2 regions of the Natronocella acetinitrilica genome follow, and region 1 is predicted to be linked to the other one. Evidence: predicted binding sites of a transcription regulator. Region 1 holds the regulator's gene; the other holds the start of a gene.
The links. Region 1 encodes FliA, which starts transcription of late flagellar genes. Its sites were predicted from a motif close to GCTAAAGTTNNNNNNNNNNCNGCCGATA; they were not measured.
Positions count from the first base shown of each region.

Region 2: a site for FliA is predicted at 2,040-2,067, ahead of J2T57_RS10305 (methyl-accepting chemotaxis protein). Genes of this name have one in related genera too.

Region 1 covers NZ_JALJXV010000006.1:216,011-223,518, forward strand. Annotated here, with positions in the region: gene J2T57_RS13520 (chemotaxis protein CheA) at 1-342, opposite strand, end outside; gene J2T57_RS13525 (protein phosphatase CheZ) at 383-1,135, opposite strand; gene J2T57_RS13530 (chemotaxis response regulator CheY) at 1,143-1,523, opposite strand; gene J2T57_RS13535 (RNA polymerase sigma factor FliA) at 1,691-2,401, opposite strand; gene J2T57_RS13540 (MinD/ParA family protein) at 2,404-3,309, opposite strand; gene flhF (flagellar biosynthesis GTPase FlhF) at 3,339-4,775, opposite strand; gene flhA (flagellar biosynthesis protein FlhA) at 4,804-6,942, opposite strand; gene flhB (flagellar biosynthesis protein FlhB) at 6,996-7,508, opposite strand, start outside.
Region 2 covers NZ_JALJXV010000004.1:323,505-331,012, forward strand. Annotated here, with positions in the region: gene J2T57_RS10305 (methyl-accepting chemotaxis protein) at 1-1,975, opposite strand, end outside; gene J2T57_RS10310 (acyl-CoA dehydrogenase) at 2,175-4,640, opposite strand; gene J2T57_RS10315 (disulfide bond formation protein B) at 4,845-5,366, shown strand; gene mrcB (penicillin-binding protein 1B) at 5,371-7,508, shown strand, end outside.

The sequences.
Region 1 (7,508 bases):
CTGCTCAAGTTGTTTGCCCCGCTCCAGCGCATCGAAGTGGCCGTTCACCACATCCAGCGCCTGGAGCACCTGGTCCATCAATTCGGGGGTGACCTGCCGTTCGCCGTTGCGCAACAGGTTGAAGAGGTCTTCAGTACGGTGGCAAACGTCCACAAGTGGCGACAACCCGAGAAAGCCAGCGCCGCCCTTGATGGTGTGAAACCCTCGAAAAACCGCATTCAGCAGATCGGCGTCATCGCCGCGCTGCTCCAGCTCCACGAGCTGCCCACCCAGGGTCTCGAGGATTTCCCGTGATTCCACAAGGAAATCCTGAACAATATCGTCGTCCGTATCGATGCTCATGTCGCACCTGTCTGGTTATGCCAGCTTTCCGGCCAGCGGCTCAGAAGCCGAGACTGGAAAGCAGATCATCCACTTCATCCTGTCCTTTCACGGCGGTCGACGACTCCTTGCCCGGAATCTGCGGACCTTCGAGATCGGGCGTCGCAGCCTTCTGGCGCGACGCGCCGGACTGATCCTTTTCTTCGCCTTGCCTGCGCCCGGAAATGGAGATCAGCGAGACCAGTCCACTCTCCACTTCCTGCACCAGGTTGATGACCCGGCGGATTATCTGTCCGGTGAGATCCTGGTAATCCTGGGCCATCAATGCATCGGTGAGGTGGCTCTGAACCCTGCCACCCTCTTCCCCGACGCGATCGAGAAACGCCTCGAGATCGCGGCTCAATATGCGGAATTCGTCCGCCGACAGCTCTCTGGCACGAAACTGCTGCCAGCGCTGACGCAGGCCCTGACCGCCCTCTGCCAAGCCGTTGACCAGATCCAGGCTTTCCTCCACGGCGTTCAGGGTGCGATGAGCAGACTGCTCGGTCATGTCGATCACGTGATTCAGCCGGTCCTGGGCGTCGGGAATCTCTTCGGCAACGGCAGCCAGGCGGGAGTCGCTCTTGAAAGCCTTTAGAGCCTCGTGGAGTTCGCGGGTCAGTTGCCCGAGTTCGCGAAAGAGCTCCGTCTCCCTGATATGAGTCAGCTCCTCGACCAGATCATCAACGCCCACCTCGTCGCCGGATTCCAGGCGTTCCACCAGTTGTCTGGCGGTCACGAGCATCCGCTGATTGGCACTTTCCTGATCACTCATCGGAGGCCTAGCTCCCCGCCTCGATGCGCTCGAAGATCTTGTCGATCTTCTCCCGCAGGGTATTGGCGGTAAATGGCTTGACGATGTAGCCGTTGACGCCGGCCTGAGCCGCCTCGATGATCTGCTCACGCTTGGATTCGGCGGTCACCATCAGTACGGGAAGATCCCGCAACTCGGGCTCAGCGCGCACTGACTTGAGCAGGTCCAGGCCGGTCATGCCAGGCATGTTCCAGTCCGTAATGAGGAAATCGAACCCGCCTTTTTTCAGGACCGGAAGCGCACTGTTGCCGTCATCCGCCTCGGCGGTGTTGTTGTAGCCCAGGTCCCGCAACAGGTTCTTGATGATTCGCCGCATCGTGGAGAAATCGTCCACGATCAGGATTCTCATGTTCTTGTCGAGACTCACTTTCAGTCACCTTCTATGGTCTTTATGCGCAGTGCGGCTCGCGGCGGGGCACGGCGAACCACCTAGGGAAGGATGGACGCGCGCGGCCTCATGTTCTGCCGATTACTGCCCAAAATTCGGCACTTGCGCCACCGAATTCGAGAGATCGGTCACTCTATCCAATCGGCAAGGTGGGCCCTTAACTTGAGGGCAATGCGTCCATGAATCTGGCTGATGCGGGATTCACTCACACCGAGCACGGCGCCGATCTCCTTGAGATTCAGTTCCTGCTCGTAGTAGAGAGACATCACCAATTGCTCGCGCTCGGGCAAGCCGCGGATAGCGTCCGCCAGGGCATGCTGGAAATTTTCGTCCTGCAGGGCGTCCAGTGGCTGCGCCACATCCGCCGCCGGTTCCCGACCCTCGGACTCGTCATCATCAATGCTGAAAAGCCGTGCCGTGGAGGAATCCCGCAGGATCTGGTGGTACTCCTCGGCGCTGATGCCCATGGCCTCGATGACTTCGCTGTCCCGGGGATCACGCCCGGTACGATGCTCGATCTCGCGGATGGCACGGGCGACTTCCCGAGCCTTGCGGTGCACGGAACGCGGCGTCCAGTCCAGTCGGCGGATTTCATCAATCATTGCGCCACGGATGCGGATACCGGCATAGGTCTGGAAGCTGGCCCCCTGGGAGGCATCAAACTGGCGGGAGGCCTCCAGCAGACCGATCATGCCGGCCTGTATCAGGTCGTCCACCTGCACGGAGTCCGGCAGCCGGGCCATGAGATGATGGGCGATGCGCTTGACCAGCGGTGCATGCTGCACTACCAAATCCTGCTCCACCTGGGCGGCAACCTGCTGATAAGCTTTCGCTGGCATCTTCATGCTTGCCACTCGCCGCTCTTGCCACTCACCTGCACCAGGCGCTCGACGAAAAACTCAAGGTGCCCTTCCGGACCGGCAGGCATGGGCCACTGGTCGACCCGACGCGCCAGGTCGGCAAAGGCCTTACCCGCAGGGCTGCCCGGATACATGGCAACCACGGCCCGCTGGCGCTGCACTGCCTTGCGCAGGCTCTCGTCCATGGGGATACCGCCGAGCAGGGACAGGGTCACGTCGAGGTATTTGTCACAGACCCGCGCCAGCTTCTCGAACAGTTCCTGGGCCTGTCTGCCGCCACTGACCATATTGGCGACCAGGTGGGCGCGGGGCACGTGATAGTCGCGGTTCAGGACCTTGATGAGGGCATAGGCGTCGGTAATGGAGGATGGTTCGTCACAGGCCACCACGATCACTTCCCGTGCCGCCCGGGCAAAACTGATGACGCTATCGGCAATGCCTGCGGCAGTGTCGACAATCAGGTAATCGACGTCCTGGCTCAACTCGCTGAAACTGCGGATCAGACCCGCGTTCTCCGCCGGGCCCAGTTCCGCCATGCGTTTGGTGCCGGAGGATGCCGGGACGATCATCACCCCCTCGGGGCCTTCCATGAGTACCTCTTCCAGGGTCACCTGCCCCTCGATCACGTGGGACAGGTTGTACCGCGGCGTGAGGCCCAGCAGGACGTCCACGTTGGCAAGCCCCAGGTCCGCGTCCATGAGCATGACCCGGCGTCCGGAGCGCGCCAGCGCAACCGAGAGGTTGACCGATACACTGCTCTTGCCAACGCCACCCTTGCCGCTGGTCACTGCAATGACCTGGACTGGTCTGGCCTTGGCCATGCGCCGCAACCCTGCTGCCTGATCCACTCGTCCCCACCCCTGTTCGATACTTGTGTTGATGTTCATGGGCACGCACGTGCCCTGCACCTGAACGACTAGTGCCCACCACCGAAGACCATGGCCATGTGCTCATCCTCGACCTCGACGTCGGTGTCGCGAACGATGTCCACCGCCTGCTGAACGAGTCTATCACTGCGGGCCGGCTGCAAATCCTCCGGTACCCGCTGCCCCACACCCAGATAGGCTGCCGCCAGCCGGTGACGCAGCATCACTGTCAGGGCCGGGCCCAGGGCAGCCGCCTCGTCCACCTTGGTGATGATGCAGCCGGCCAGGCCCATGCGCTTGTACGTCCGCGCCGTCTGATCGAGACTCGCCAGCTGCGTACCGGCAGACATCACCAGGTAGCTGCGCAGCTTGTGATGTGACGTCTGCAGCGCCTTGAACTGGTCTGCAATCCGCAGGTCCCGCCGACTCATTCCAGCGGTATCAACCAGTACCAGGCGACGATCCGACAGATCGTCGAGTACCCGCTTGAGCTCCTCGCCATCATCGGCGGCATGCACCGGCACCCCGAGAATCCGGGCGAAATTGCGCAACTGGTCCTGGGCGCCGATCCGGAAGTTGTCGGTGCTGACCAGCGCCACATGCTGGCGGCCGTGGCGCAGCGCGAACCGGGCTGCCAGCTTGGCCACGGTGGTTGTCTTGCCGACGCCGGTGGGGCCGACCACCGCCACCACGCCTCCAGTATCTATCAGGTCATCCCTGGCCACCGGCGTGTGCCGGGTGATGATTGCCAGCGCCTGACGAAAGGCGATGTCGGGCGTGACGTTTTCCGCCACACGGTCTGCGGCCTTGCGACACAGATCCGGACCGAATCCAAGCTCCATGAGCCGTCGCAGCACGTGGGTACGGACCGGATGGCGCTTTTCGGATTGCTGCCAGTCCAGCAGGCTCAGCTGGTTCTCGAACAGACTGCGCAAGGTTTTCAGCTCCGCCCGCATCTCCACCAGCGCCGGCTCCTGTGTCCACTCGACGTTGACCGGCGATTTGGCCCGTGTCGGTCGCCCGGAATCCTTAACCGTGGTCGCGGCGCGCTTCGGCGCCCGACGGGTTTCAGTGTGGCCGGCTTGCGGCGCAGAGTCTGCGAACGCCATCGCACTGCCCAGGGCCTGCTCCAGGTCATCGTCCAGCGCGTCATCCACACGGACATCAATGCCGCCACCGGCACGCCTGGCCGCCGCCACCGGCGCGCCCTGTTCGACCTCCCGCAGCAGGGCACCGAAGGCCGGCTCGTCGGCGGCATTGCGGCGCGCCGGCATCGGGGCCGCAGCGGGTGTGGACTGGCGCCGGGGCGGCTCGGCCCGGGGGACGCTCGCCTCCATGGCCCGCTGGTCGAAGTCGATGGCGGAAATCACCTCGACACCACCCTCCACCGCACGGCTTGAGAGAATCACCGCGTCCGGCCCGTGCTCATCCCGCACCTGCCGGATGGCCTGGCGCATGTCCTTCGCGAAGATACGCTGGATCTTCATGGTTGCCTCCGTCACTCACCCGGGCCCGTCAGGCGCCGGATACCTGCTGTTGTCCGATGGATGCGACGATGCGCACCTGCTTGTCATCCGGTACTTCGTTGTAGGACAGGACGTGCAAGCCCTGGACCCCATGTCGCATCAATCGTGATAGCCACTGCCGAAGCGGCGGGGCCGTGAGCAGCACTGCCGGCTGGCCGGCGGCCTCCTGGCGACGTGCGCTGTCGGCAAGTGACCGCTGCAAACGATCCGCCAGGCCTGGCTCGAAACCAGCCGCATCGCCGGTGCCCTGCACCGTGTTCAGCAGCAACTGCTCGAGTTGCGGGTCGAGGGTGATGACCGGCAGCTCGGCTGCCATGCCATTGACGTTCTGCACGATCATCCGGCCCAGCGCCTCGCGCACGGCGGTCAGCAGCTCGGTGGGCTCCTTGCTGCGGGTGCCGTGCTCGGCCAGCGTGCCGACAATGGTGCGCATGTCGCGAATGGGAATGTTCTCGGCAAGCAGGCTCTGCAGCACCTTCACCACCACGCTGAGCGGCAGGGTGTTCGGCACCAGGTCCTCCACCAGCTTGGGCTGCTGGCGGGCAAGCATGTCCAGCAGCTTCTGGGTTTCTTCATGGCCGAGCAGCTCATGGGCGTGACCCTGGATCACCTGGCTCAGATGCGTGGCGACCACGGTGCTGCTGTCCACAACGGTGTAGCCCATGGTCTGGGCGTAATCCCGCTGTCCGGGCTCGATCCAAACCGCCTCCAGGCCGAATGCCGGGTCCCTGGTCGGCGTTCCCTGCAACTCGCCCTGCACCGTGCCCGGATTGATGGCCAGCTCACGACCTGGCTGGGTCTCCGCCTCGGCCATGGGTACACCGTGGATGCTGATGCGGTACTGGTTGGGCCCGAGATCCAGGTTGTCGCGGATGTGTACCGACTGCACCAGGAAGCCCAGGTCCTGCGACAGCTTCTTGCGCACACCCTTGATCCGGGTCAGCAGCTGGCCGCCCTGCTGGCGGTCCACCAGGGGAATGAGCCCGTAACCCACCTCCAGTCCGATCACGTCTACCGGCGGCACGTCATCCCAGCTCAGCTCTCGCTGTTCCGGCGCCATCGCCGGTTGCGCGGCCTTGGACTTGTCGCCACGGCCGGGGGTTGGTTCCACGTCGTCCGGGCCGAGAACCTCCGGCTCTTCCTGGTTGCGCCGATTGATGTACCAGGCCAGGCTGCCACCGGCTGCGGCCAGGGTCAGGAATGCCAGGTTGGGCATGCCCGGGATCAGACCCATCAGCCCGATGACACCGGCGCTCACCGCCAGCGCCTTGGGGTTCTTGAACAGCTGCGTCAGCACCTGCCGCCCCATGTCCTGACTGGAGGAGACGCGGGTCACCAGGATGGCGGTGCCGGTGGACAGCACCAGCGAGGGGATCTGCGCCACCAGCCCGTCACCGATGGTCAGCAGGGTGTAGGTGCGCACCGCATCGTTGAATTCCATGCCGTGCTGCAGCAGGCCGATGGACAGCCCGCCGATGATGTTGATGAAGAGAATCAGGATGCCGGCAATGGCGTCGCCCCGCACGAACTTGCTGGCGCCGTCCATGGAGCCGTAGAAGTCCGCCTCCTGGGACACCTCTTCGCGGCGCTTGCGGGCCTGGTCCTGATCGATCAGGCCGGAGTTCAGATCCGCATCGATAGCCATCTGCTTGCCCCGCAGCGCGTCCAGGGTGAACCGGGCGCTGACTTCCGAAATGCGGCCCGCGCCCTTGGTCACCACCACGAAGTTGATGATGACGAGGATGGCGAACACCACGAAACCGACGGCGTAGTTGCCACCTACCACGAATTCGCCAAAAGCCTGGATCACCTGGCCGGCGGCGTCGGTGCCGGTATGACCTTCAAGCAGGACCACCCGTGTGGAGGCTACGTTCAGGCCGAGGCGCAGCAGCGTCGCCACCAGCAGCACCGACGGGAAGACGGCGAACTCCAGGGGCCGGGGGGTATAAACCGCCACCAGCATGATCACCAGCGACAAGGCGATGTTGAAGGTGAACAGCATGTCCAGCCCCAGCGGGGGCATGGGAATAACCATCATCATCAGCAGGGCCATGAGCAGCAGTGGCGTGCCCAGCCCGTTGCGGCCAAACTCCCGCAGATTATTCAGTACGGCCGTTGCCATGGTCATCCTCATGGGACGCCAGCGACGGATTCACGGCGCAGGCGTCAGAAAGTTGTCACTCAGTTCCCGTCATCCGGCGGTGTGCGTCCCCGCTCGGCGACCTCCCGGAACTCCTCCGGAATATCCGGATTCGGTGGCTTCGGCCGTTGCCCGCCATAGCGATTCACGGTCCGCAGCTGGTAGATGTAAGCGAGTACCTGGGCCACCGCCAGATACAGCCCTGCAGGGATTTCCTGCTCCAGCTCAGTGGTGTGATACAAGGCTCGTGCCAACGGCGGTGCTTCCACCCGCGGAATGCGGTTTTCCTCGGCGATTTCGCGGATGCGCAGGGCCACCACGCCAACGCCACGGGCCACCACACGGGGTGCGCGCATCCGCTTCTGGTCGTACTGCAGGGCGATGGCGAAGTGGGTGGGGTTGGTGATGACCACGTCGGCCCGGGGCACGTTTTCCATCATGCGGCCCTGGGCGATCTGATTCTGCAGCTGCCGGATCTTGCCCTTGACCTCGGGCTTGCCCTCGGTCTGCTTCAGCTCATCCTTGACCTCCTGGAGGGTCATCTTCAGTTTTTT
Region 2 (7,508 bases), on a different contig from region 1:
CCGGCAGGACCTCGTCCGTGAAGCCGGTGTAGCGGGTCAGATACTGCTTTGGATCGGAATCGGCAATCGGGCGATAATCCCGGTCGAACAATTCCTCAAGGCTGATGCGCTGGTCTCTGACTGCTTGCTCGAATGCGGCGGAGACGCTTCGAGCCGCCTCCCGCGCCCGGCTTATCATGTCCCGCTCCGGGGTCTCCAGTTCGCCGTCGTTGACCAGATTGAGCAAGGCCTCGGCCTTGCCGAGCACACGGTTGCCGTCTTCCTGCATTTCCTTGAGGTGTTCCGCCGAGATCGCGCTCTCGCGGCTCAGACCCGTGAGATGGTCCTGCATGCTCGCGCACAGCGCCCTGATGGCCTGCACGGCTTCCACGATCTCATTTGACTGGCGGTCCACGCCCGCCATTGCCTGGCCGATACGCTCGACAACTTCGTCCAGTGAGCCGGTGGCTGCGCGGACTTCCCGCGCGCGCAAACTGCCCTGCGCACCGATGTCGGCCAGGGTATGAGCCTGCACCGTAAGCCCGTTGAGTGTGGTTTCGATGTCGGTGGTGGCCTCGCTGGTCTGTTGGGCCAGTTGCTTCACCTCGTCCGCCACCACTGCAAACCCATGACCTGCCTCGCCGGCGCGGGCCGCCTCGATGGCCGCATTCAACGCAAGCAGATTGGTCTGCTTGGCGATGCCGTCAATGCCTCGGGCAGCCTTGGTGATGCGTGCGAGCACATCGGCCAAGCCGGTGAGATCCTGATGGATGCCGGAGACATCGTCCGCCAGAGCCTGCATGGAGGTGATGGATTCCGTCACGGTGCTTGCCGCGTTGGCCACATCTTGCGCTGCCGTCGCCGCGACATGCTGGGCACCGCGAGCAGCCTCGTCCACCTCGCCATGATGCTGACCGAGGGTCTCTGTCATCTGTTGCAGCTGCTCGAACAGTGCTGCCTGCCGATCGACACGACCGGCAATGGCGTCCACGTTGCCGGCGATATCCGAGGTCTCAACGGCAATCCGGCGGCCATGCACGGCCGCCTGCGCAACGGCGTTGGCGCCGATCTGCCCGTCCTTGCCCAGTGACCCCAACGCCGTAGCGGTCTCCAGTAATCCCGCGGCGCGTTGCTGTGCTTCGCTGACGGCATTGTCGGCCTGGGCGACATCCTGGCGCATGCCGTTCAGACCGTCGACGGTCTCTCTGCAATGTTCGTCGATCGCGCTGACGGCGCTGCCGATACGATCGGATTCCCGTTCCACGTCAGCCATGGCTTCTGCCACTGCTGCCATCATCGTGGACAGGGTTTCTGCACCTTGCCGAACGCTTTCCGCACGCTCGGTTCCGGCGGCGCCACGATCCATCAGTCGATCGATCCGGCTGGTCAATTCTTCCAGCAGGGCGCGAATGTCCGCTGTCGCTTCGCTGGTCTGCCTCGCCAGCTCCTTGACGTGTTCGGCGACCACTGCGAAGCCGCGGCCCACTTCGCCGGCCCGGGTCGCCTCGATGGTCGCGTTCAGGGCGAGGAGATTGGTCTGCTTGGCGATGCTCGTGATGCCGGCAGCGACTTCCGCGACCCGATCAAGGGCGCTTTTCAGTCCGCCCACCTGATGCTCGATGGTACCCACCGATTCGGTGAGTTCACCAACGGCCTTGACGGCCTGCTCGATGGTGTCTTTCCACGCCGACACCTGGGTCGACGCTTCCGAGGCAGACTCCCGGGCACGGCCAGCTGATGTATCCACCGTGCGATTGCGCTGGTCCAGGTCCTCTGCCGAGTCGAGCAACTCGCGATACTGGGACGCTTCGCGGGCGACCCGTTCCGAGATGCGATCGAGGCCCTCGGCCATGTTCCCGGTAATGTCGCCCAGTTCCGTGCCGAGTGCGGCAATGCTGCCAAGTACCTCTGTGTAGTCACGGGGTGCACGGCCCACGGACTCGGTGACCAGGCTTGCCGTCTGGCCGGAACTTCTGAAAAAGCCGAACAGGTTCATCGAATCTTTTCTCCCGCCCTCGCCGCGATGGATAAACCGTCGCTGGTGTACTCCCTGAGTGCTTTAACGGCAGCCATGGCCGCCGCTTGAGCCGCACCATGGGCGGCACAATGTTGCTACTGTGCTGAAGGATAAGAGACTTTTCCGTGGTCACTGTCACAGATGGGCGGGATCAGCGGTGGATCCCGCCCTTCGCAGGTCACGCGGCCCTGGTCTGTTTGCGTCGCGGCTTGCCGGGTAGCACGTCGGTTGGGCTGAAGTCGTCAACGGCGATGACCGTGCGCCTTGCCGCATCCGCCTCACGCAGCGTTGCTGCCTCGTGATCGCTGATCAGGCCCTTTGCCAGGGCGGCGTCGGCGAGTTCTTCCCACAAGGCAGGCTGCAGGGCACCCTCCTTGATCGCCTTTTGAACCCTGGCCTCTATGGGGGCAGCGGCGATCACGCGATCCACCGCGTGCAGCACTGCCCCGGCACCGTCCTCCGGATCGGCGCTGCGGTAGGCGCCAGCGACCAGGCGGTCCAGTGCCGGGTTCGGCTCCATCAGCAGGCGTGCCACCTTGGCTCCGGTCCGATCGTCCGGGCCGCGCAGGCGACGTCCCAGGGGGAAGATGATCGGGCGCAATACCGCGGCGACGACCCGGTCGGGGAAATTCTTCAGAACTTCGTCGAGGCGGAGTTCGATCATCGACAGGCAGTGCGCCATCGCCCACTGCAGCAGTGGCAGATCCTCGGACGGGCGGCCCTGATCCTCGTAGCGCTTGAGGCAGGCGGAGCCCAGGTAAAGGTAGCTGAGGACGTCCCCTAGCCGTGCCGAGATGCGCTCCCGGCGTTTGAGCGAGCCGCCCAGCACAAGCATGCTGCAGTCCGCAAGCAACGCGAAGGCCGCCGAGAGGCGAGTCAGCTGTCGATAGTAGCGTCGGGTGGATCGTCCCCCCGGTGTGCTGAGCAGCCCCCCGCCGGTCAGGCCCAGCAGCAGCGAGCGAGCCGCATTGCCAGCACCAAATCCCAGGTGCTCCATCAGTAGTGCGTCAAAGTCCTCGGCGGCCTGCTCCTGATCCGCTTCCCGGGTGAGCAGCATTTCCCGGAGCACGAAGGGGTGACAGCGGATGGCGCCCTGGCCAAAAATCATCATGTTGCGGGTGAGGATGTTCGCACCCTCGACGGTAATGCTAATGGGCGCGGTCTGGTAGGTGCGGCCCAGGTAGTTGTTCGGGCCCAGGCAGATGCCCTTGCCACCGTGAACATCCATGGCGTCGTTGACGCACTGGCGCATGCCCTCCGTGAGGTGGTATTTCACTACAGCGGAGAGCACCGATGGTTTCTCGCCGAGGTCCACGGCGCCCGCGGTCATGGTGCGGGCCGCGTCCATGAGGTAGGTCAGCCCACCAATCCGGGCCAGAGCCTCCTGGATGCCTTCGAACTCGCCAATGGGCATCTTGAACTGTCGACGCACGCGGGCGTAGGCACCGGTATGCAGGGCGCAGGCCTTCGCCGCGCCGGTGCCGCCTGCGGGCAGTGAGATTGAGCGGCCGACGGACAGGCAGTTCATCAGCATCATCCAGCCCTTGCCCACCATGTCGCGACCGCCGATGATCCAGTCCAGTGGAATGAACACGTCCTTGCCGCTGTTGGGGCCATTCATGAAGGCCGCATTCAGCGGGAAATGGCGGCGACCGATATTCACACCGGGGGTTTTCGTGGGAATCAATGCCAGGGTGATGCCGAGATCCGGTTCATCGCCCAGCAGGCCGTCGGGGTCGTAGGCGCGGAATGCGAGGCCCAGCAGCGTCGCCACAGGCCCAAGGGTGATATAGCGTTTCTCCCAGGTCAGTCGCAAGCCGATTACTTCTTCGCCTTGCCAGTCGCCCTTGCAGACAATCCCGTAGTCGCGCATGGACCCGGCCGCATCCGAGCCGGCTTCCGGGCTGGTCAGGGCAAAGCAGGGGATCTCTTCGCCACGGGCGAGACGCGGCAGGTAGTGGCTGCGCTGCGCCTCGGTGCCGTAATGCATGAGCAGCTCGGCAGGTCCCAGCGAATTCGGCACCATCACGGTGGAGCCCAGGTCGCTGCAGCGGCTGGCGAGCTTCATGGCAATCTCGGAGTGGGCAATGGCCGAGAAGCCCTTGCCGCCATACTCCTTGGGGATGATCAGGCCGAGAAATCCCTGGCTGCGGATGAAATCCCAGGTCTCGGGTGAGAGATCCATGCGCTTGAAGGTGACGTCCCACTCATTGGTCATTCGGCACAAGTCTTCGGTGGGGCCGTCGAGGAAGGTCTGTTCTTCATCGCTCAGGCGGGGTGATGGGTAATGCAGCAGTGCGTCCCAATCCGGATTGCCGGAAAACAGTTGCCCATCCCACCACACGGTACCCGCCTCGATAGCCTCGCGTTCCGTCTCCGACATGGCGGGCAGCACCTTGCCGAACCAGTGGAACAGCGGTCGGCTGATATAGCGACGCCGCAGCCCCTCGACATTCAGTGGGATGGCGATGAGCGCGAACAGCAGCCACAGGAGCAGATTGACGGTCCAGTGCAAAGGGCCTGCCACCGTCATCAGCGCCAGGTACACCGCCATGATGGCGGTTCCAGTGAGCAACCAGACACCGGCGTAGGCCACCACTGCCGACAAGCCGATCAATCCAATGAGCCAGAGTATTGTTGCCATGGGTCCTCCTGAGGGCTGTAGGCAGCTTGGCGCCCGTTTCCATACGCTAGCGTATTCTATTCTGCCTTGCCCGGCCGTGGATCGAAACACTCGACTGCTCTGCGTCGCCTGGCGGTCCGCCTGGGCCCGATCTGTTACACTGCCGCCACCATATGGTGGACCTGCGTCGAAAGCGGGCCGCGCCTTGGGGGGTGGGTAGACCGCATGACAGTGAGCTGGATCGAATGGCGTCGTCTGCGCGGGGCCAACATGCTGGGATTTCTGGCCTGTGCCGGGCTGCTTGGTGGCGCGTATTATCTCGAGTTCGTGGTCGGCATGGAGCCCTGCCCGCTGTGCATTCTTCAGCGTCTTGCCATGTTTGCGCTGGGTATCGTGTTCCTGCTTGCCGTGGTTCACGGGCCACGGGGCCGCGGCCGCTTCGGTTACGCATTTCTGATTCTGCTGTCCGCGGGTACCGGCGCCGCGATCGCCGTGCGGCATCTCTGGCTGCAGAGCCTGCCACCCGATCAGGTACCGGCCTGTGGGCCCGGGCTCGATTTCATGGTCGAGGCGTTCCCGCTGCAGGAAGTGCTGATGATGGTTCTCGAGGGGTCCGGCGAGTGCGCCGAGGTGGAAACGTTGTTCGGTGTGACCCTGCCGGGCTGGACGCTGGCGGCGTTCGTTATCGTCGGCCTGTACGGTTTCTGGGTAAACGTGAAGCCGAGGGAGCGGCTGATCTGGGCCTGAAGCAATGAATCGACCTCGCCGTCGTCCACGCCGCAGCCCCGGAAAAGGGCGCCGGCCGGCGCGTAAATCGCGACTGCGCCGGATCATCCCGCCGGTCCTGCTGGGCCTGGTGATACTCACGGCCGGCTGGCTGGTGTCCGTCGATCGTGCCGTGCAGTCCCGTTTTGAAGGCGTCCAGTGGACCATTCCCGCCACCGTCTACGCCCGGCCGCTGGAGTTGCACGCCGGTCTGCAGCTAACCCGCCCGCAAGTCCTGCTGGAACTCGACGCCATGGGTTATCACGAGTCGGCGAGCCTGGAGCGACCGGGCACATGGCGCCCGGCGAATGGTGCAGTGGAGCTGTTCAGTCGTCGCTTCGCCTACTGGGACGGGGATGAATCCGCCCGGCGCCTGCGCCTGGAGTTTGGTGACGGCCGAATTTCCCGGGTCAGGGATGTTGACAGCGGTGCCGAGGTTGCTCTGGCCAGGCTCGATCCCGCCCGCATTGGCAGCATACTTCCAAGCCATCGGGAAGACCGCTTGCTGGTGCGACTGGGGGACGTGCCACCCACGTTGATCGCCGGGCTCATCGTGGTGGAGGACCGTGGTTTCTTCAGTCATCTGGGGCTTTCGCCCAGCGGCATCGCTCGCGCCGCGCTTGCCAATCTGCGCGCCCGGCGGGTTGTCCAGGGGGGTAGCACGCTCACCCAGCAACTGGCGAAGAACTTCTATCTCAGTCGCGACCAGACCCTGTGGCGCAAACTGAACGAAGCCGTCATGGCCGTGATCATGGAGTTGCGCTACGACAAGGAAGCGATCCTCGAGGCCTACCTGAACGAGGTCTATCTTGCCCAGGCACCGGATCGCGCGATCCATGGCATGGGTCTCGCCTCCTACCACTATTTCGGGCAATCCATCGACGCGCTGTCACTCGAGCAGCAGGCCCTGCTGGTGGCCCTTGTGCGTGGTCCGTCGCGTTATCACCCCTACCGCCACCCGGAGCGCGCCATGCAGCGGCGCAATCTGGTGCTTGATCAGATGGCGGCGGCCGGTGTGGCGTCCCCCGTGGATGCGGAACGGGCGAAGGCGCGCCCGCTCGGTGTTGTGCCCCCGAGGCGCCAGCTTGAGTCGAGCTATCCGGCATTCATGACGCTGGTACAGCGCCACCTCCAGCGGGATTATCGAAGGGAGGATCTGCAAACCGAGGGGTTGCGGATTTTCACCACCCTGTCACCGTCGCTGCAGGCTTCTGCAGAACGGGCACTGGCTACCCGGCTGGAGAATCTCCCGGATGTCGAGGGCGCTGTGGTGCTGCTCGACCCCCAGTCCGGTGAGGTGCAGGCGCTGGTTGGTGGCAAGGACCCGCGCTACGCAGGATTCAACCGGGCACTGGATGCGCGGCGGCAGATCGGGTCGTTGGTGAAACCGCTGGTGTATCTCACCGCACTGGAGCAGTCCAGTCGCTATGGGCTCGGGACGGTGCTGCCCGACGAGCCGTTGACGCTGGAGGATCGGGCTGGAAGCCCCTGGGAGCCGAGGAATTATGATCGCCAGTATCGTGGGCCGGTGCTGCTGGTGGAGGCTCTGGCGCATTCCTACAACTTGCCGGCCATTCACCTCGGGATCGAACTCGGACTGCAGCAGGTCGCGAGAACCGGCGTGCGCCTGGGGGTGCCCGATCCGGGGCGTGTTTATCCCGCCTACCTGCTGGGTACGCAGGCCCTGACTCCCCTGGAAGTGGCGGAGCTCTACCAGGTCTTCGCATCCGGCGGATACCGGACTCCGGCCCGCTCCGTGCGTGCCGTGACCCGGCAGGACGGCAGCCGTCTGAATCGTTATCCTCTGGCCGTCGATCAGGTGGCAGAAGGCATTGCCATCGAACTGGTCAATGCCGGGATGCAGGCTGCGGTGCAGGTTGGCACGGCGCGGGGGTTACGTACGCGCCTGCCCGGCCAGGCTGCGGGGGTCGCCGGCAAGACCGGCACCACCGACGATGGTCGGGACAGCTGGTTCGCAGGGTTTTCCGCGGATCGCCTCGCTGTAGTCTGGGTTGGCCGTGACGATAATCAGCCGACGGAACTCACCGGTGCCAGCGGAGGCTTGCCCGTCTGGGCGGACATCATGGCGGACGCGGCTTTGCGGCCCTATATTCCGCGCCATCA